DNA from 2 places in the Neobacillus sp. 114 genome. Region 2 is predicted to be linked to the other one. Evidence: a T-box and tRNA genes for the amino acid it is inferred to sense, from the RefSeq annotation. Region 2 holds a T-box; the other holds one or more tRNA genes.

Region 1 (10,566 bases), 230 kb from region 2:
AGGACAAAACGGGTTGTGACTAGGAGTGAAATGTCCTTGATAAGTGTTATGAAGGACAAAACGGATTGGGACAAGGAGCGAAATGTCCTTGATAGGAGTGATGAAGGACAAAACGGGTTGTGACAAGGAGTGAAATGTCCTTGATAAGTGTTATGAAGGACAAAACGGGTTGGGACAAGGAGCGAAATGTCCTTGATAAGCGTGATGAAGGACAAAACGAGGGCTGAACGGGATAAAAGTGTCCTTCATAGACGCGATGAAGGACAAGGCAGGGGTTGAACGGGATGAAAATGTCCTTCATGAGTGAGAGGAAGGGCTTGCTAATATACCATTTAATGAAACCCCTGCGCTAATTTGATACAATAAGTGTTAAAAGGAAATTGGAGGTAAAGTTGTGACCGAAACAATAGTAAAAGACGAACAGTTACTGGGAAAAATTTCCGCTGAACTAGTAATCAGCTTTAAGCAAGTAAAAAATGTCATTTCCTTACTGAATGAAGGAAATACCGTCCCATTTATCGCTCGCTATCGGAAAGAAATGACCGGTGCCCTGGATGAGGTGCAAATCCGGAACATACTAGAACGCTGGCAATACATACAAAACCTCGAACAAAGAAAAGAAGAAGTTCTCCGGATCATTGCGGAACAAGGAAAGCTGACCGAAGAGCTTCAGCAAAGCATCGTAAAAGCTGAAAAGCTCCAAGAGGTAGAAGATTTATATCGTCCCTATAAACAAAAAAGACGAACCAAGGCTACTATAGCTAAGGAAAAAGGCCTTGAACCGCTGGCTGAATGGCTGCTGACATTCCCGAAAGAAAGTATTGAAGAAAAGGCAAAAGAATTTTTATCGGAAGAAAAAGAGGTTCTTACAATAGAAGATGCGCTAGCCGGTGCAAAGGATATCATTGCGGAAATGGTGTCAGACGATGCGGAAGGCCGTAAGTGGATTCGTCGGGAAACTTTCAAATCCGGTGTGGTTGTCTCTGTTGTAAAGGAAGCGGAAAAGGACGAGAAAAACGTTTACGAAATGTACTATGAATACGAGGAACCGGTAAATAAAATCGTTCCGCACCGTATCCTTGCCTTAAACCGCGGTGAAAAAGAAGACATTCTAAGAGTGTCTATCAAAATTAACCCAGATATCATCATTTCATATTTGTCTAAAAAGTGGGTTAAAAAGGAATACTCGCCAACAGCCCCATTTGTATTGGAAGCAATCGAAGACGGCTATAAAAGATTAATCCAGCCGTCTATTGAGAGAGAAATCCGCAGTGAGTTGACTGTAAAAGCAGAGGAACAGGCCATTCATATATTCTCAGAGAATTTGAGAAACCTTCTCCTCCAGCCGCCGTTAAAGGGGAAAATCGTCTTAGGTGTCGACCCAGCCTATCGGACAGGCTGTAAGCTGGCGGTTGTGGATGAAACCGGGAAAGTCTTAAAGATTGATGTCATTTACCCGCACCCACCGAAAGCGAAGCCCGAGGAAGCAAAAGACAAGTTTATCAAAATATTGCGGGACTATAAGGTTGAGATGGTTGCTGTCGGAAATGGGACTGCCTCTAGAGAGACAGAGCAATTCGTAGCTGATATTTTAAAAGAAGTTAAGGGAGAAATCTTTTATCTAATTGTGAATGAAGCCGGGGCAAGTGTGTATTCTGCTTCCGATCTTGCAAGAGAGGAATTCCCTAACTTCCAAGTAGAAGAACGGAGTGCCGTGTCAATTGCCCGCCGTCTACAGGACCCGCTTGCGGAATTGGTTAAAATAGATCCTAAATCAGTAGGCGTCGGCCAATACCAGCATGATGTTTCGCAGAAACTTTTGTCCGAATCACTCCATTTCGTCGTGGAAACGGCAGTTAACCAGGTCGGCGTGAATGTGAATACTGCCTCATCTTCCTTGCTGCAGTATGTTGCCGGCCTTAATAAAACAGCAGCCAATAATATTGTGAAAATGCGCGATGAGGAAGGGAAATTCACCAGCCGCTCGCAATTAAAGAAGGTTCCTCGCCTTGGCGCAAAAACCTATGAACAAGCGGTGGGCTTCCTGCGGGTATTAGATGGAAAACAGCCGCTGGACCGGACAGGAATTCACCCGGAAAATTACAAAGAGGTAGAAAAACTACTTAAAAACCTCGGCTTTACAACTGCTCACCTAGGGTCTGAAGAGTTGAAATCTGCCTTGAACGGCCTTGATTTGAAGTCTGTTTCTGAAGAGTTATCCATTGGTGAGTTAACATTGAAGGATATTGTTGACGCACTTGTAAGACCGGAACGTGATCCGCGTGACGACCTGCCCCGTCCGCTTTTGAAAAAAGATGTCTTAAAACTGGAAGACCTAAAATCCGGAATGGAGCTCCAAGGTACAGTAAGAAATGTTGTTGATTTTGGAGCCTTTGTAGATATTGGTGTTAAACAGGACGGGCTTGTTCATATCTCAAAACTAAGTACTCGATTCGTCAAACATCCGCTCGATATTGTTTCAGTAGGGGATGTAGTAACCGTCTGGGTAGATTCAGTTGATATGAAAAAAGGCCGGGTAGCCTTAACCATGCTTCCGCCAGCAAAATAAATGAAAACACTGCTTGCTTAGCAGTGTTTTTTTCTGTAAAAAAACCAGCATTGATTTAACAGCTTAATTTGGTATCGATTTTTTTCATAGAATGCTCTTTTCATTTGGTTTTGAAACCAAGTAGGCATAAATTAAACCTCCCGAAAAGTTTCTCCACAAGGGTATATACAATATATGCTATAATAGGTTGTCACGTTCGCAAAGAAAGTGAGGGAACCTTAAATGAAGGATTCGGAGCTTCAATTGATGGTGGAAAAAATCTCAATGGAGTACTTTGGGAGGTCATTCAAACATAAGGCATCCTTTAATTCTCGGCTCAGATCAACTGGCGGCAGATATCTTTTGGGTACACATAATATCGAAATTAATAAAAAGTATTTGGAGCAGCTTGGCGAACAAGAATTAATTGGGATCATCAAACACGAACTAGTTCACTATCATCTTCATCTTGAAGGCAAGGGATACAAGCATCGTGATTTAGATTTTAAAACACTCTTAAAAAAGGTGGGAGCTCCAAGGTTTTGCAATCAGCTTCCGGATGCCCCAAAAAGAAAACGTAAAGCTAAAAAAATACTTTTATATAAATGCACAAAGTGTAGCCTTCCATATCAGCGCAGAAGAAGCATTGATACAAGTCGCTATGTTTGTGGAAGTTGCAAAGGGAAATTAGAAAAGGTCAAAGAATATCTTTTGGAATGAAAGTTTGAAAAACCATTTATTTCTATGAAAATTCGTATTGACTTTAATTAGAGACGTCATTATAATTTAAAGAGTCGATAGGGCAACGTCTTATTGGACAGCTTCATATTTGCTATTATTCCGCAGTAGCTCAGTGGTAGAGCTATCGGCTGTTAACCGATCGGTCGCAGGTTCGAATCCTGCCTGCGGAGCCATATTGGGGAAGTACTCAAGTGGCTGAAGAGGCGCCCCTGCTAAGGGTGTAGGTCGCGCAAGCGGCGCGAGGGTTCAAATCCCTCCTTCTCCGCCAGGTTAAAATATCGGCCCCTTGGTCAAGCGGTTAAGACACCGCCCTTTCACGGCGGTAACACGGGTTCGAATCCCGTAGGGGTCATCAGGAATGGGGAATGAAACGAATTCATTTCCTGTTTCTTTCTCTCTTGAAAAATAAATATATTGGGCTATAGCCAAGCGGTAAGGCAACGGACTTTGACTCCGTCATTCGTAGGTTCGAATCCTGCTAGCCCAGCCATTTTTATGCGGGTGTGGCGGAATTGGCAGACGCACCAGACTTAGGATCTGGCGCCGCAAGGCGTGGGGGTTCGACTCCCTTCACCCGCACCAATAATTTCCTGTTGAAAAACTCCAGGAAACATGTTATGATTTTCTTTGTCACTAATTTAAAATGCGGTCGTGGCGGAATGGCAGACGCGCTAGGTTGAGGGCCTAGTGGTGGCAACACCGTGGAGGTTCAAGTCCTCTCGGCCGCACCAAAAAATATATTGACATAATAAATCGAATGTGATAAGATATAAAAGTTGATTAAAAAGAGCGCCCGTAGCTCAATTGGATAGAGCGTCTGACTACGGATCAGAAGGTTATGGGTTCGACTCCTGTCGGGCGCGTTCTAAAGTTTAATTCCAATATCGGGAAATAGCTCAGCTTGGTAGAGCACTTGGTTTGGGACCAAGGGGTCGCAGGTTCGAATCCTGTTTTCCCGACCATCATAATTTTATATGCGGGTGTAGTTTAGTGGTAAAACCACAGCCTTCCAAGCTGTTGTTGTGGGTTCGATTCCCATCACCCGCTCCACTTTAGAATAATAGTTCTTTGAAAACTAAACAAACAAAAACGTCAACAAACAATAATATTCGTTTCATTTGAAACGAAGCCAACGTAACATTTTTGAGCTAATCAACTCAACTTTATTGGAGAGTTTGATCCTGGCTCAGGACGAACGCTGGCGGCGTGCCTAATACATGCAAGTCGAGCGAATCACTGGGAGCTTGCTCCTGGTGATTAGCGGCGGACGGGTGAGTAACACGTGGGCAACCTGCCTGTAAGACTGGGATAACTTCGGGAAACCGGAGCTAATACCGGATAATTTCTTCCCTCACATGAGGGAAGGTTGAAAGTCGGTTTCGGCTGACACTTACAGATGGGCCCGCGGCGCATTAGCTAGTTGGTGAGGTAACGGCTCACCAAGGCGACGATGCGTAGCCGACCTGAGAGGGTGATCGGCCACACTGGGACTGAGACACGGCCCAGACTCCTACGGGAGGCAGCAGTAGGGAATCTTCCACAATGGACGAAAGTCTGATGGAGCAACGCCGCGTGAGCGATGAAGGCCTTCGGGTCGTAAAGCTCTGTTGTCAGGGAAGAACAAGTATCGGAGTAACTGCCGGTACCTTGACGGTACCTGACCAGAAAGCCACGGCTAACTACGTGCCAGCAGCCGCGGTAATACGTAGGTGGCAAGCGTTGTCCGGAATTATTGGGCGTAAAGCGCGCGCAGGCGGTCCTTTAAGTCTGATGTGAAAGCCCACGGCTCAACCGTGGAGGGTCATTGGAAACTGGGGGACTTGAGTGCAGAAGAGGAAAGCGGAATTCCACGTGTAGCGGTGAAATGCGTAGAGATGTGGAGGAACACCAGTGGCGAAGGCGGCTTTCTGGTCTGTAACTGACGCTGAGGCGCGAAAGCGTGGGGAGCAAACAGGATTAGATACCCTGGTAGTCCACGCCGTAAACGATGAGTGCTAAGTGTTAGAGGGTTTCCGCCCTTTAGTGCTGCAGCTAACGCATTAAGCACTCCGCCTGGGGAGTACGGCCGCAAGGCTGAAACTCAAAGGAATTGACGGGGGCCCGCACAAGCGGTGGAGCATGTGGTTTAATTCGAAGCAACGCGAAGAACCTTACCAGGTCTTGACATCCTCTGACACTCCTAGAGATAGGAATTTCCCCTTCGGGGGACAGAGTGACAGGTGGTGCATGGTTGTCGTCAGCTCGTGTCGTGAGATGTTGGGTTAAGTCCCGCAACGAGCGCAACCCTTGATCTTAGTTGCCAGCATTCAGTTGGGCACTCTAAGGTGACTGCCGGTGACAAACCGGAGGAAGGTGGGGATGACGTCAAATCATCATGCCCCTTATGACCTGGGCTACACACGTGCTACAATGGATGGTACAAAGGGCAGCGAAGCCGCGAGGTGGAGCCAATCCCATAAAACCATTCTCAGTTCGGATTGCAGGCTGCAACTCGCCTGCATGAAGCCGGAATCGCTAGTAATCGCGGATCAGCATGCCGCGGTGAATACGTTCCCGGGCCTTGTACACACCGCCCGTCACACCACGAGAGTTTGTAACACCCGAAGTCGGTGGGGTAACCGTAAGGAGCCAGCCGCCTAAGGTGGGACAGATGATTGGGGTGAAGTCGTAACAAGGTAGCCGTATCGGAAGGTGCGGCTGGATCACCTCCTTTCTAAGGATATAAGCTGGACATATGAGCCAGACAATACATGTTTGTTTGATTGTTTCTTGTTTGTTTAGTTTTGAGAGAACAATCTCTCAGAACTTTCGTTCTTTGAAAACTAGATAATCGTATAGAAGAAGTAACCAAGTAAGAACCGAGTAATCGCCATTTTAGTTTTTCTCTCTTATTTTTAAGAGTAAGTAAAACCTTTTAGGTTAAGTTAGAAAGGGCGCACGGTGAATGCCTTGGCACTAGGAGCCGATGAAGGACGGGACTAACACCGATATGCTTCGGGGAGCTGTAAGTAAGCGCCGATCCGGAGATTTCCGAATGGGGAAACCCACTGTTCGTAATGGAACAGTATCTTTACCTGAATACATAGGGTATTGAAGGCAGACCCGGGGAACTGAAACATCTAAGTACCCGGAGGAAGAGAAAGCAAACGCGATTCCCTGAGTAGCGGCGAGCGAAACGGGAACAGCCCAAACCGAAAGGCTTGCCTTTCGGGGTTGTAGGACACTCAACATGGAGTTACAAAGGAACGGGGTAGATGAAGCGGTCTGGAAAGGCCAGCCATAGAAGGTAAAAGCCCTGTAGTTGAAACTTCGTTCCCTCCTGAGTGGATCCTGAGTACGGCCGGACACGTGAAATCCGGTCGGAAGCAGGGAGGACCATCTCCCAAGGCTAAATACTCCCTAGTGACCGATAGTGAACCAGTACCGTGAGGGAAAGGTGAAAAGCACCCCGGAAGGGGAGTGAAAGAGATCCTGAAACCGTGTGCCTACAAGTAGTCAGAGCCCGTTCATGGGTGATGGCGTGCCTTTTGTAGAATGAACCGGCGAGTTACGATTGCATGCGAGGTTAAGTTGAAGAGACGGAGCCGCAGCGAAAGCGAGTCTGAATAGGGCGAAATAGTATGTAGTCGTAGACCCGAAACCAGGTGATCTACCCATGTCCAGGGTGAAGTCCAGGTAACACTGGATGGAGGCCCGAACCCACGCACGTTGAAAAGTGCGGGGATGAGGTGTGGGTAGCGGAGAAATTCCAATCGAACTTGGAGATAGCTGGTTCTCTCCGAAATAGCTTTAGGGCTAGCCTCACGTAGTTAGAGTCTTGGAGGTAGAGCACTGTTTGGACTAGGGGCCCTCATCGGGTTACCGAATTCAGACAAACTCCGAATGCCAATGACTTATCCGTGGGAGTCAGACTGCGAGTGATAAGATCCGTAGTCAAAAGGGAAACAGCCCAGACCACCAGCTAAGGTCCCAAAGTATACGTTAAGTGGAAAAGGATGTGGAGTTGCTTAGACAACCAGGATGTTGGCTTAGAAGCAGCCACCATTTAAAGAGTGCGTAATAGCTCACTGGTCGAGTGACTCTGCGCCGAAAATGTACCGGGGCTAAACGTATCACCGAAGCTGTGGGTGGACACCTTATGGTGTCCGCGGTAGGAGAGCGTTCTAAGGGCGTTGAAGCTAGACCGTAAGGACTGGTGGAGCGCTTAGAAGTGAGAATGCCGGTATGAGTAGCGAAAGATGAGTGAGAATCTCATCCACCGTATGCCTAAGGTTTCCTGAGGAAGGCTCGTCCGCTCAGGGTTAGTCGGGACCTAAGCCGAGGCCGAAAGGCGTAGGCGATGGACAACAGGTTGATATTCCTGTACCACCTCTTTATCGTTTGAGTGATGGGGGGACGCAGGAGGATAGGGTAAGCGCACTGCTGGATATGTGCGTGTAAGCAGTTAGGCTGGCAAGTAGGAAAATCCGCTTGCCATAAGGCTGAGCTGTGATGCCGAGGGAATTATAGTACCGAAGTTCCTGATTCCACACTGCCAAGAAAAGCCTCTAGCGAGATAAAAGGTGCCCGTACCGCAAACCGACACAGGTAGGCGAGGAGAGAATCCTAAGGTGAGCGAGAGAACTCTCGTTAAGGAACTCGGCAAAATGACCCCGTAACTTCGGGAGAAGGGGTGCTTTTTGGGGTGAATAGCCCCGAAGAGCCGCAGTGAATAGGCCCAGGCGACTGTTTAGCAAAAACACAGGTCTCTGCAAAGCCGCAAGGCGAAGTATAGGGGCTGACGCCTGCCCGGTGCTGGAAGGTTAAGAGGAGGGGTTAGCGCAAGCGAAGCTCTGAATCGAAGCCCCAGTAAACGGCGGCCGTAACTATAACGGTCCTAAGGTAGCGAAATTCCTTGTCGGGTAAGTTCCGACCCGCACGAAAGGCGTAACGATCTGGGCACTGTCTCAACGAGAGACTCGGTGAAATTATAGTACCTGTGAAGATGCAGGTTACCCGCGACAGGACGGAAAGACCCCATGGAGCTTTACTGTAGCCTGATATTGAATTTTGGTACAGCTTGTACAGGATAGGTAGGAGCCTGAGAAGCCGGAGCGCCAGCTTCGGTGGAGGCGTCGGTGGGATACTACCCTGGCTGTATTGAAATTCTAACCCGCACCCCTTATCGGGGTGGGAGACAGTGTCAGGTGGGCAGTTTGACTGGGGCGGTCGCCTCCTAAAATGTAACGGAGGCGCCCAAAGGTTCCCTCAGAATGGTTGGAAATCATTCGCAGAGTGTAAAGGCACAAGGGAGCTTGACTGCGAGACCTACAAGTCGAGCAGGGACGAAAGTCGGGCTTAGTGATCCGGTGGTTCCGCATGGAAGGGCCATCGCTCAACGGATAAAAGCTACCCTGGGGATAACAGGCTTATCTCCCCCAAGAGTCCACATCGACGGGGAGGTTTGGCACCTCGATGTCGGCTCATCGCATCCTGGGGCTGTAGTCGGTCCCAAGGGTTGGGCTGTTCGCCCATTAAAGCGGTACGCGAGCTGGGTTCAGAACGTCGTGAGACAGTTCGGTCCCTATCCGTCGTGGGCGCAGGAAATTTGAGAGGAGCTGTCCTTAGTACGAGAGGACCGGGATGGACGCACCGCTGGTGTACCAGTTGTCTTGCCAAAGGCATCGCTGGGTAGCTATGTGCGGACGGGATAAGTGCTGAAAGCATCTAAGCATGAAGCCCCCCTCGAGATGAGATTTCCCATAGCGTCAAGCTAGTAAGATCCCTGAAAGATGATCAGGTTGATAGGTCAGAGGTGGAAGCGCGGTGACGTGTGGAGCTGACTGATACTAATTGATCGAGGACTTAACCAAGTCATATTAAGTAAGGCGAACTCGTTTTTACTATACTTCTTCTGCATTATCTAGTTTTGAGGGAATGAAAACCTCTAAAAATAGTCTGGTAGTAATGGCGAGAAGGTCACACCCGTTCCCATCCCGAACACGGAAGTTAAGCTTCTCAGCGCCAATGGTAGTTGGGACGCAAGTCCCTGTGAGAGTAGGACGCTGCCAGGCTGTGTTAATTTAACACATTATATTGTTATCGCGGGGTGGAGCAGTCCGGTAGCTCGTCGGGCTCATAACCCGAAGGTCGCAGGTTCAAATCCTGCCCCCGCAATTTGGTCTGGTAGTTCAGTTGGTTAGAATGCCTGCCTGTCACGCAGGAGGTCGCGGGTTCGAGTCCCGTCCAGACCGCCATTTATACGTAAAAATTAGCACGAAACAACGTTTCGGCTTTTTTTATGCCAATTTTTATTTTATACATATATAAATACATCCTTAGGAGCCTTCCTAAGGTTTTTTTTGCACGTAATTAAGGTAAAATGAAGATATAGATATGGTAAGGTTAAAAGGTGATGCTATGAACCAATTTGAATGGAAGACAGCTAATGCGGAGGAAACTGGACATTTTGCCACAAGATTGGCTAAGCTTTTGCAGCCGGGAGATGTGATTGCACTTGAGGGCGATTTGGGTGCAGGAAAAACCACCTTTACCCAAGGCTTAGCAAAAGGTTTAGATATAAAAAAAACTGTTAACAGTCCAACTTTTACGATTATTAAAGAATATAAAGGCAAGCTGCCATTATATCATATGGATGTCTATCGGGTAGCAGATTCCATGGAAGACCTGGGATTTGATGAATATTTTGAAGGCGATGGGGTTTCAGTGGTTGAGTGGGCACATTTAATTGAAGACCAGCTGCCAGGGGAACTGCTGACTATTTATTTATATCGCGAGCGGGAAGACCATAGAAGATTTGTATTGGTACCAAAAGGTGAGCGGTATGAGCAATTATGTAAGGAGATTTTGGCATGACCATTTTAGCAATTGATACTTCTAATTATGCTTTAGGAGTCGCGCTTTTAGAAGAGAAGGAAGTACTTGGCGAGTATATAACAAATTTGAAAAAGAACCATTCTGTCCGGATTATGCCTGCCATTCAGACGTTAATGAAGGATTGTGAAAGGGTGCCGTCCAATTTAACGAAAATTGTAGTAGCTAAAGGCCCAGGATCTTATACCGGTGTTAGAATCGGCGTTACGATAGCAAAAACGCTGGCATGGACTTTAAACATTCCACTTGTTGGAATATCAAGCCTTGAAATTCTGGCAGCAGGGCCAGGTCGATATTTTGACGGGCTTATTTCCCCGATATTCGATGCGAGACGGGGACAGGTTTATACAAGTCTGTATCAAGTCGAGAATGGAGAGCTAAAAGTAATTGAGCCGGACCAACTA
Region 2 (10,566 bases):
CTTTTGTTCAGGATTCTCAATATTCCTCTTTAGATAGCTATTTTTCAAATAGTGCTGACAGTATTCTGCTGAAAAAAAGCATGAGTAGCTTTTCCAGCCTTTAAATGGCGTATTCAAAGCGGATCACCTTTTTCAGAAAAATCTTACTAATATTTCTTCCTTGACAGTATTTTGTCCAATTGATAACCTACAAATAATATTTTTTGACCTGGAGGCTGTTAATATGTGGGAAAGTAAGTTCGCAAAAGAAGGTTTAACGTTTGATGATGTATTATTGATTCCTGGCAAATCAGAGGTACTGCCACGCGACGTGAGTTTGCAGGTTGAGTTAACTCCTGCGGTAAAGCTAAATATTCCAGTTATAAGTGCAGGTATGGATACAGTCACGGAATCTGAAATGGCAATTGCTATGGCCCGCCAAGGCGGTCTTGGGATTATCCATAAGAACATGACCATTGAGCAGCAGGCCGAACAGGTTGAAAAGGTTAAGCGTTCAGAAAGTGGCGTAATTACTGATCCGTTTTTCTTGACTCCTGAACACCAAGTATTTGATGCAGAGCATCTAATGGGGAAATATCGTATTTCAGGTGTTCCAATCGTTAACAACATGGAGGAACAGCGTCTGGTTGGCATTATCACCAACAGGGACCTTCGGTTTATTCAGGATTACTCTTTCAAGATCTCTGATGTTATGACGAAGGAAAATCTGATTACGGCTCCAGTTGGGACAACCTTGAAGGAAGCTGAACAAATTCTTCAAAAGCATAAAATTGAAAAGTTGCCTCTTGTGGATGATCAGGGAGTGCTAAAAGGTTTAATCACAATTAAGGATATTGAAAAAGTGATTGAGTTCCCAAATTCCGCAAAGGACAGCCAAGGCCGTCTATTGGCAGGAGCTGCAGTTGGGGTGACAAGCGATACGATGAAACGGATCGACAAGCTCGTGAAGGCTAACGTAGATGTCATCGTAGTCGACACCGCACACGGGCATTCCAAGGGTGTGTTGGATACTGTAAAGCAAATTAGAGCTGCCTACCCTAACCTTGCGATTATTGCCGGAAACGTAGCCACTGCAGAGGGTACCAAGGCCCTAATTGAAGCAGGAGTAGATGTCGTTAAGGTTGGAATTGGTCCAGGTTCAATTTGTACGACACGCGTTGTTGCGGGTGTCGGAGTACCGCAAATAACAGCTGTTTATGACTGTGCAGGTGAAGCCATGAAACATGGGAAAACGATTATTGCTGACGGTGGTATTAAATACTCTGGTGATATCGTCAAAGCCTTGGCAGCAGGCGGACATGCCGTTATGCTGGGAAGCATGCTTGCAGGGGTAACAGAAAGCCCAGGGGAAACAGAAATTTTCCAAGGACGCCGCTTTAAGGTGTACCGCGGCATGGGTTCTGTGGCAGCGATGGAAAAGGGTTCTAAAGACCGTTATTTCCAAGAGGACAATAAAAAGTTTGTCCCAGAAGGCATCGAAGGCCGCCTTCCATACAAAGGACCATTGGCAGATACCATTTATCAATTAGTCGGCGGCTTACGCGCTGGTATGGGCTACTGTGGTACGAAAAACCTAGAAGAATTACGAATGAATGCCCAATTTGTCAAAATGACAGGTGCTGGCTTGCGAGAAAGCCACCCACACGACGTTCAAATCACCAAAGAAGCACCAAACTACTCAATGTAAATAAAAAGCGCAGGAGCAGACTTTCCGTCTGCTCCTATTTTTATCCTAAGTTGATTGGAGCGGAAGGGGCGAGACTCCTGCGGGAGTACGGGGCAGGGGAGACCCCGCAGGAGCTTTAGCGACGAGGAGGCTCCCCGGCACGCCCGCGGAAAGCGAGCCCCTGGAGTGGAAATCAACGGATTACTGTGAATAAAGACCTATCTATTTCTAGCAGTCTATCAAAATTGGCAATAAGATGCTTCGATGCTCTCTCTATGATTTATAAAGCAGTTATGTTAAAATAACCAAAGTGTAAAAAATCTTGGAGGGCGTTAATGTGAATAAACATGTTTTTAAAAAGTATCTTGCCAGTGCAATGGCTGTTATTTTGTTCTTCAGCCTTTTTGCCGGCATGGGCCAAGATAAAGCGGAAGCAGCAGCAGCGTTAAACATCAACGCGGACGGTGCCATATTAGTTGATGCTGAATCAGGCAAAGTGTTATATGAAAAAAATGCTGATAATGTCATGGGGATTGCCAGCATGACAAAAATGATGACTGAATATCTGTTACTAGATGCCATTAAACACGGAAAAGTGAAATGGGATCAGGAGTATAACGTCAGTGATCTTGTTTATAAAATTTCCCAAGACCGCGCATTGTCGAATGTTCCATTGCGCCAGGACGGCACATATAAAATCCGCGAGTTGTATGAAGCGATGGTCATTTATTCTGCCAATGCAGCAACGATTGCTATTGCCGAAACAATTGCCGGGTCTGAAACCAATTTTGTGAAAATGATGAATGAAAAAGCCAAAAGGTTAGGCTTAAAGGATTATAAATTTGTAAACTCATCAGGCTTAAATAATGCCGAATATCGCGGCATGCATCCGGAAGGCACCGGTGAAACGGAAGAAAACGTCATGTCTCCAAGAGCGGTGGCGAGTCTTGCCTTCCACCTAATCAATGAATATCCCGAAGTATTAAAGACGGCAAGCATTCCGAAGAAAACATTTCGTGAAGGCACTTCTGACGCAATTAATATGATTAACTGGAACTGGATGCTTCCTTCTTTGGATTATGGATATAAAGGTGTCGACGGACTTAAGACGGGTACCACAGATTTTGCCGGCTATTGTTTTACCGGGACTGCCAGTCGTGATGGCAAACGGTTTATCACTGTAGTGCAAAATGCCAAAGACGCGAGCGGCAAAGGGGACTATAAAGCCCGCTTTGACGAGACTAAGAAAATGTTTGACTATGCATTTGCCAATACAACAAAAGAAACTATTGTACCGAAGCATTATCAGGTAAAGGGCCATAAAACGATACCTGTTATTAAGGGCAAGAATGACCAGGTAAAAGTTTATACAAAGTCAGCCATCAATATGATCATTGAAAATGGCGAAAAGGAAAACTATAAGCCGATACTGGTATTAGATAAAAATAAGATTAACAAAAAAGGTGAGCTTACGGCGCCAATAAAAAAAGGTGACAAGGTCGGCTATTTAACACTTGAGCCTAAAAACGGCGATAAGGTTAACTTTTTAACCGAGGAAGGCAAAGGCAAAGTTCAAGTTGATGTCATTGCTGCCCAAGATGTTGAAAAAGCAAATTGGTTCGTCCTTATGATGCGGGGCATCGGAGGATTCTTCGGTGATGTCTGGGGAGGCATTTCCTCCGCTGTTAAAGGCTGGTTCTAATTAGCTCTAACGGACCTATAAGTAAAATGTTGGAAAGGATTCTTGTCTTGACAGGAATCCTTTTTTGTTGCTTTAATGATTTTATGGAATAAATAATTCAAATCGAATTAATGGGAATTTTCTAAATAATCAACGTTTTTAACGTGGAAAAACAAGGGGGATTTACAAATGAAAACAGGTACGGATCGGGTAAAACGCGGGATGGCAGAAATGCAAAAAGGCGGCGTCATCATGGACGTTGTTAACGCAGAACAGGCAAAAATTGCGGAGGAAGCAGGCGCAGTAGCGGTAATGGCACTAGAGCGCGTACCTTCTGATATTCGTGCTGCTGGCGGCGTTGCTAGAATGGCAGATCCTCGAATTGTTGAAGAGGTTCTTAACGCTGTTTCAATCCCTGTTATGGCTAAGGCTCGTATCGGCCACATTGTGGAAGCACGTGTACTTGAAGCACTTGGTGTAGACTATATCGATGAAAGTGAAGTATTAACACCTGCTGATGAAGAGTTTCACTTATTAAAGAGTGACTTTACTGTTCCATTTGTATGCGGCTGCCGTGACTTGGGCGAGGCTGCCCGTCGTATTGGCGAAGGAGCATCTATGCTTCGTACAAAAGGCGAGCCGGGAACTGGCAACATTGTAGAAGCTGTCCGCCATATCCGCAAGGTCAACGCACAGATTCGTAAGGTTGTAAGCATGAACGAAGATGAGCTTATGACAGAAGCAAAGCTATTAGGTGCACCATTTGAATTATTGCTTGAAATTAAGCGCCTTGGCCGTCTTCCAGTTGTTAACTTTGCTGCCGGTGGCGTTGCAACACCTGCTGATGCAGCGTTAATGATGCAATTAGGTTCAGACGGTGTATTCGTTGGCTCTGGTATATTTAAATCAGAAAACCCTGCGAAATTTGCAAGAGCGATTGTTGAAGCAACAACTCATTACCAAGACTATAAATTGATTGCTGAACTTTCAAAGGATCTTGGAACTCCAATGAAGGGTATCGAAATTTCTTCATTAGCCCCTGAAGCCCGCATGCAGGAGCGTGGGTGGTAAATAGAAAAGCGGAAGCGCCTTGACCAGGGGCGGCGACAGGCACAAGATGAGTCTTCTTGACGGATTGGCTTGTGACCCCGAGCCTCTAGTTGCTGGAGCTAAACAGTAATCTAGGTAAAAGGAGTAATACTATGATTAAAGTAGGCGTTCTCGCATTACAAGGAGCAGTTCGTGAGCATATTCAATCATTAGAAGCTTGTGGTGTCGAAGCCGTTGCCATTAAACACAAAGAAGAATTAAAAGACATAGATGGCCTTATTCTCCCTGGTGGAGAGAGCACGACAATGCGCCGCCTGATCGACAAATATGATTTTATGGATTCCTTAAAGGAATTTGCCAGGGAAGGAAAACCGATGTTCGGTACCTGTGCAGGCCTTATTCTTTTGGCAAAAAACATCGTCGGATACAGTGAGCCTCACCTAGGTGTGATGGACGTTACGGTTGAACGCAACTCCTTCGGCCGCCAAGTGGATAGCTTCGAGGCTGACCTCGCGGTTAAAGATGTCGCGGGTGGTTTCCCTGCAGTCTTTATCCGGGCCCCGCATATCGTAGAGGCAGGCGAAAATGTCGAGATTCTTTCGAAACATGATGGCCGCATTGTTTTAGCGCGTGAAGGGCAATTTTTAGGCTGTTCGTTTCATCCTGAATTAACAGATGACCATCGTCTTACAGCCTACTTTGTTGAGATGGTAAAAGAAGCAAAAAGTCAAAAACAGGCTGTATAAGTTGGTTGCTTTTGGCAAATAAATATAGTACTCTAAGTTATACAAATTAGAAATATGCAAAAGCAATGAGAGGAACTAGTAGCAAGAGGTTTATTCTAAAGAGAGCCGGTGGTTGGTGTGAACCGGTGAATAAGACTTGTGAATCCCTCCTCGAGTAGAGTGCGGAACACCTCATCCACATGAGGCTAGTAAGGACTCTCGGTGGAAAACCGTTACATTTTTTAAGGTGGACAGATTCGTCTGTCAACCAGGGTGGTATCGCGGGTTAACTCTCGTCCCTGTTTTAGGGGCGGGAGTTTTTTGTTTGCCCTTGGATAAATAATAAAGGAGTGTTTAAGCATGTTGGATTTGAAGTATTTAAGAGCCAATTTTGCCGAAGTTAAAGAAAAGCTGCAGCATCGCGGTGAAGATTTAACAGACCTTGGCCGATTTGAGGATTTAGACGTTAAACGACGCGAATTAATTGTCGAAGCGGAAAAACTGAAATCCAAGCGGAATGAAGTTTCTCAACAGGTTGCTGTATTAAAACGTGAGAAGCAGGATGCCGATCACCTTATCAAGGAAATGCGTGAGGTTGGCGACCGCATCAAGGAACTCGATGATGAACTAAGAGGCGTTGAGGAGACATTAGAGCTATTATTGCTTAGCATCCCAAATATTCCCCATGAAACTGTGCCTATTGGCGAGACAGAAGACGATAACGTAGAAATCCGCAAATGGGGCCAAGTCCGCGAGTTCGGCTTTGAGGCGAAACCACATTGGGATGTAGCTGACCATTTAGGAATTCTTGATTTTGAACGAGCAGGAAAGGTAACCGGCAGCCGCTTTGTTTTTTATAAAGGTCTTGGTGCCCGCCTTGAGCGTGCGTTAATGAGCTTTATGCTCGACCTTCATGTCGATGAGCATGGATATACAGAGATTCTCCCGCCATATATGGTAAATCGCACTAGCATGACCGGAACAGGCCAGCTGCCAAAGTTTGAAGAGGATGCCTTTTTAATTGAAAGTGAGGACTACTTCCTAATACCGACAGCAGAGGTGCCGGTCACCAATTATTACCGCGATGAAATTTTAAGTGGCGAAGAGCTGCCAATCCGCTTTGCAGCCTACAGCGCTTGCTTCCGTTCTGAAGCGGGATCAGCAGGCCGTGACACAAGAGGCTTAATCCGCCAGCATCAATTCAATAAGGTTGAGCTTGTGAAGTTTGTAAAGCCAGAGGATTCATATGAAGAGCTAGAAAAATTAACTGCTGATGCAGAAAAGGTTCTTCAATTACTTGAATTGCCATACCGTGTGTTAAGCATGTGTACAGGTGACCTGGGCTTTACTGCGGCGAAAAAATATGATATTGAAGTGTGGATCCCTAGCTATGGAACTTACCGTGAAATTTCTTCTTGTAGTAACTTTGAGGCGTTCCAGGCAAGACGGGCAAATATCCGCTTCCGCCGCGATCCAAAGGCGAAACCGGAGCATGTGCATACGCTCAATGGCTCAGGCCTCGCGATTGGCCGCACGGTTGCAGCTATTCTGGAAAACTACCAGCAGGATGACGGCAGTGTCGTAATTCCAGCCGTGCTTCGTCCATATATGGGCGGCCGCGACGTCATAAAGCCGCAATAACCAGTGTATAATCAAGTTGAATAGCGCCCTTTTATTAGTGGCATGTTAATAGTGTTGACACAGTGTTAAATTTATGTTAAATTAATTTCTGTTGTCACGGAGGAATACCCAAGTCCGGCTGAAGGGATCGGTCTTGAAAACCGACAGGCGGGTTAAACCGCGCGGGGGTTCGAATCCCTCTTCCTCCGCCATCACAATAAAAAACGCGCATAAAAAACTGGAGATGAAAATTCGTTACAATTCCTTGTAACGGATTTTTTTTTATAAGAAAAAAGCACTTACTGGGATTACCCAATATGTGCTTTTGATATATATATAATTTCCTTCAGCTTGTCTTCTACTTCTTGGCATACCCGTTTGGCATCCGCCTCACTATTCACCACATCGGTTGTGTCCATGTCAATGACCAAAACTTCACTGGCATTATAGCGCTCCATGACCCATTCGTCATAGCCCTTCCAAACCTCGAAATAATATTCCTTCAGTTCCGGGTTAATTTCAAAGCTGCGGCCGCGGGCCATAATCCGGTCAATCACCGTATCAAATGATCCTTTTAAATAAACCATCAAATCAGGAGCCTTTTTTGGAAGTTCCTTTAGCTCCTCCAACATATTGTCGACTAGCTCTTCATAGATTTTAAATTCGAGGCCAGAAATCCTGCCTAAATTTTTATTGACATAGGCGAAATACCAATCTTCATAAATCGAGCGGTCCTGAATGGTATAAATAGGGTTTTTCCAATTGATGCAGTCCTTAACTGTTTTAAACCGTTTATTTAAGAAAAATAATTGCAATAGGAAGGGAATTCTTCTTGCATCCAATTCTTCCTGTGTTAATTCATAGTAAAGCGGGAGAATTGGGTTGTCATCCACTGCTTCATAAAAAACCTTGCTGTCAATGCCATTATTCTGAAAGTGTGCTTTTAAAGTGTCAGCCACACTCGTTTTGCCAAGACCGATCATGCCTCCAATAACGATGCTCACGAACATCCCCCTGTTTCTATATAGTGTTTGTCCAGCTGTTTGCTTTCAGTGATTCTCCAAGTTTTTCAATGATATAGTCTAGATCCTGCTCATTTTTTACAAAATCCAGCTCATCACCATTGAAACGGAGAACCGGTATTTCCGGATGCTCCTTTTCAAAAATAGCCATTGTGTTTTCATAATCAATAGAAAGCTGTTCTAAATAAAGCGGGCTGATGTTTTTCTCTACCTCGCGCCCGCGGATTTTTATTCGCTTTAATAAAGTATCGAGACTTGCATGCAAATATATGATGACATTTGGCTTTGGCATATCCTCTGTCAAAATTTGATAAATCTTATAATATTTTTTGTATTCGTCAGGATTCAATGTCCGAGTAGCAAAAATTAAATTTTTAAATATATGATAGTCAGCCACGACAGATTTATTTTTGCTTAAATAATGGGTATTAATATCCCCGAGCTGTTTAAAGCGATTGCAGAGGAAAAACATTTCTGTCTGGAAACTCCATTCTTCGATGTTTTCATAAAATTTCCCTAAGAATGGATTTTCATCAACAATCTCTTTTAATAATTCAAATTCAAAATGCCGAGAGATGGCTTTGGCAAGTGATGTCTTTCCTACACCTATCGGTCCCTCAACGGTAATAAAGGGTGTACCCCCCATTTGGCTGCTCCTCCTTCTCCAATTGCCTGCAGGTTCTATCTTATCCAGATTCATCTGGTTCATATATATGCAATTTTTAATAAATTGTCCTGCAAAATCGCCAAAAAGCGACAAGCACCTTGTCACTTATTCGAGCAATTATGCTTTTATTCGACACAAACACCATTTTATCACAATCGGTACAGGAAGGGATATGGAATTTTTGAGGAAGCTTTTACATGTTTATGAGAAAGAAAAAACCGCCGGTGGCCGGCAGTTGTCAGGTGGAGAATACTCGTGTTCCTCTTTTTGTTACGTTGAAATTATCAACGATCAACAGCCAGTTTTGCGGGAAGGCGAGGCCTAGTTTCCAATAGCTCATTCCTCTTAAATTCATCTGTTTGATCAAATCAAATTTTGCCTGGATGGAGCGGGCATCTTCAAACCAGACTTCATGCTCTTTGCCTGCCGCATCCCTATATTTGAAATGCGGAGCTTGCGCTTTTGTGTCGTATTCTATCGGGACATTGTGTTGGGCTGCAAGCTGGATGGCTTGCTGCGGGCTAACAGCCTTTGCCACGGTACCTTGAACAAAAGGCAGGGTCCAATCATAACCATAGAGATTTTGCCCCATGAGGATTTTGTTTGATGGTATATCTGTCACGGCGTAATCCAACACTTTTTTTACCTGGTCAATTGGCGAGACTGCCATGGCAGGACCGCCGCTGTAGCCCCATTCATAGGTCATGATGACAACAAAGTCGGATATTTGGCCATGGGCCTTATAATCATGTCCTTCATACCATTTTCCTTGCTGGGTTGCACTTGTTTTTGGCGCAAGGGCAGTGGACATGAGCCATCCTTCACGTGAAAAGCGCTGCTTTGCCTTTCTTAAAAAGCGGTTGTATGCCTCGCGGTCTGCGGGACGTAAAAATTCAAAATCAAAATGGATATCGCGGAAGCCGTATTTTTTAGCGGTGGCGACAATATTATTGAGAAACCGGTCCTGGACGGCTATGTCATTTAATAAAATCCGTCCTAGTTCGTCACTAAACTGGTCCTGTTCCTGGTTATTAATAACCATCATCAAGACGTTACGGTTGGCCTTGGCGATAGCCGGAAAGTTATTCAGAAGCGGTTCCTTGAGTGTGCCGTCGCGTCTGGCCTGAAAGCTGAAAGGGGCTAAATAAGTTAAATAAGGAGCTGCTTCTCTGGCGCTCTCCTCTAACACAGGAGCAACACTTGTTCCGCGAGGTTCTACATAGGCATTAAACTCGGCATTTCTTTTTCTGCCTTGGGGAATATAGAGACGGAACCCTGCTTGGAGTGGTTGATTGACCGATATTCGGTTGACGGTTGCCAGCTGTTGAACAGTAACTCCGTATCTTTGTGCTATGGTATATAATGATTCTCCCGACTGAACGAAATGAAAGCGGCCGACGATAGGTATTACAAGTGCTTGGCCGATAACCAGATTGTTCGGATTGGGCAATTCGTTTGCCTCTATAATATCCTGGGTGGTTGTATGGTAAGCTCTTGCAATGGTTGTCAGCGATTCATTTCTTTTAACCACATGAATCTGCATCTCCAATCCCTCCCTGCACATATGCGCTACAACTATTCTATGAGGGCGGGACTTAATACATGTTATAATGTTAATAATTTTCGTATAAATGGAATTAGTTTTAGAAGGCGGTTTTTTAAGATGATTAACCAAGATGAGAAATTTATGCTGGAGGCTATAGCAGAAGCAAGGAAGGCAGAGAAGTTGGATGAGGTGCCGATTGGGGCTGTTCTTGTCCATGATGGTAGAATTATTGCCCGCGCCCACAATTTAAGAGAAAGTGAGCAGAATGCGACGGCCCACGCCGAGCTGCTGGCCATTGATCAAGCCTGCCGGGAAACAGGCTCATGGCGGCTAGAGGATACTACTCTTTATGTCACGTTGGAGCCTTGCCCGATGTGTTCAGGTGCGATTATCTTATCGAGAGTCAAACGCGTGGTATACGGGGCGAGCGATCCAAAGGGCGGGTGCGCTGGAACGCTGATGAACCTTTTACAGGATTCGCGCTTTAACCACCAATGTGAAGTTGTTAAAGGCGTCTTAGCAGAAGAGTGCGGCAGCATGCTTTCATCTTTTTTTCAAAAAATAAGAGATCGTAAGAAGCAGGAGAAAA

The links. A T-box is a leader RNA that pairs with one kind of tRNA and senses whether it is charged. The one in region 2 lies ahead of serS (serine--tRNA ligase), so its partner is inferred to be a tRNA-Ser.
Region 1: it encodes a tRNA-Ser, which carries the amino acid that the T-box ahead of serS (serine--tRNA ligase) is inferred to sense. The anticodon was not compared.

Annotation. Positions count from the first base shown of each region.
Region 1 covers NZ_CP126144.1:241,343-251,908, forward strand. The annotation lists gene QNN06_RS01290 (Tex family protein) at 395-2,569, shown strand; gene cmpA (cortex morphogenetic protein CmpA) at 2,587-2,697, opposite strand; gene QNN06_RS01300 (SprT family protein) at 2,792-3,268, shown strand; tRNA gene QNN06_RS01305 (tRNA-Asn) at 3,388-3,462, shown strand; tRNA gene QNN06_RS01310 (tRNA-Ser) at 3,467-3,557, shown strand; tRNA gene QNN06_RS01315 (tRNA-Glu) at 3,570-3,641, shown strand; tRNA gene QNN06_RS01320 (tRNA-Gln) at 3,705-3,779, shown strand; tRNA gene QNN06_RS01325 (tRNA-Leu) at 3,787-3,871, shown strand; tRNA gene QNN06_RS01330 (tRNA-Leu) at 3,935-4,020, shown strand; tRNA gene QNN06_RS01335 (tRNA-Arg) at 4,079-4,152, shown strand; tRNA gene QNN06_RS01340 (tRNA-Pro) at 4,175-4,251, shown strand; tRNA gene QNN06_RS01345 (tRNA-Gly) at 4,266-4,339, shown strand; rRNA gene QNN06_RS01350 (16S ribosomal RNA) at 4,453-6,002, shown strand; rRNA gene QNN06_RS01355 (23S ribosomal RNA) at 6,207-9,141, shown strand; rRNA gene rrf (5S ribosomal RNA) at 9,226-9,342, shown strand; tRNA gene QNN06_RS01365 (tRNA-Met) at 9,372-9,445, shown strand; tRNA gene QNN06_RS01370 (tRNA-Asp) at 9,449-9,525, shown strand; gene tsaE (tRNA (adenosine(37)-N6)-threonylcarbamoyltransferase complex ATPase subunit type 1 TsaE) at 9,689-10,144, shown strand; gene tsaB (tRNA (adenosine(37)-N6)-threonylcarbamoyltransferase complex dimerization subunit type 1 TsaB) at 10,141-10,566, shown strand, end outside.
Region 2 covers NZ_CP126144.1:15,521-26,086, forward strand. The annotation lists gene QNN06_RS00065 (YaaC family protein) at 1-117, opposite strand, end outside; gene guaB (IMP dehydrogenase) at 224-1,687, shown strand; gene QNN06_RS00075 (D-alanyl-D-alanine carboxypeptidase family protein) at 2,043-3,368, shown strand; gene pdxS (pyridoxal 5'-phosphate synthase lyase subunit PdxS) at 3,537-4,418, shown strand; gene pdxT (pyridoxal 5'-phosphate synthase glutaminase subunit PdxT) at 4,550-5,143, shown strand; T-box leader at 5,200-5,426, shown strand; gene serS (serine--tRNA ligase) at 5,483-6,763, shown strand; tRNA gene QNN06_RS00095 (tRNA-Ser) at 6,862-6,954, shown strand; gene QNN06_RS00100 (deoxynucleoside kinase) at 7,051-7,746, opposite strand; gene QNN06_RS00105 (deoxynucleoside kinase) at 7,763-8,410, opposite strand; gene QNN06_RS00110 (glycoside hydrolase family 18 protein) at 8,670-9,974, opposite strand; gene tadA (tRNA adenosine(34) deaminase TadA) at 10,095-10,566, shown strand, end outside.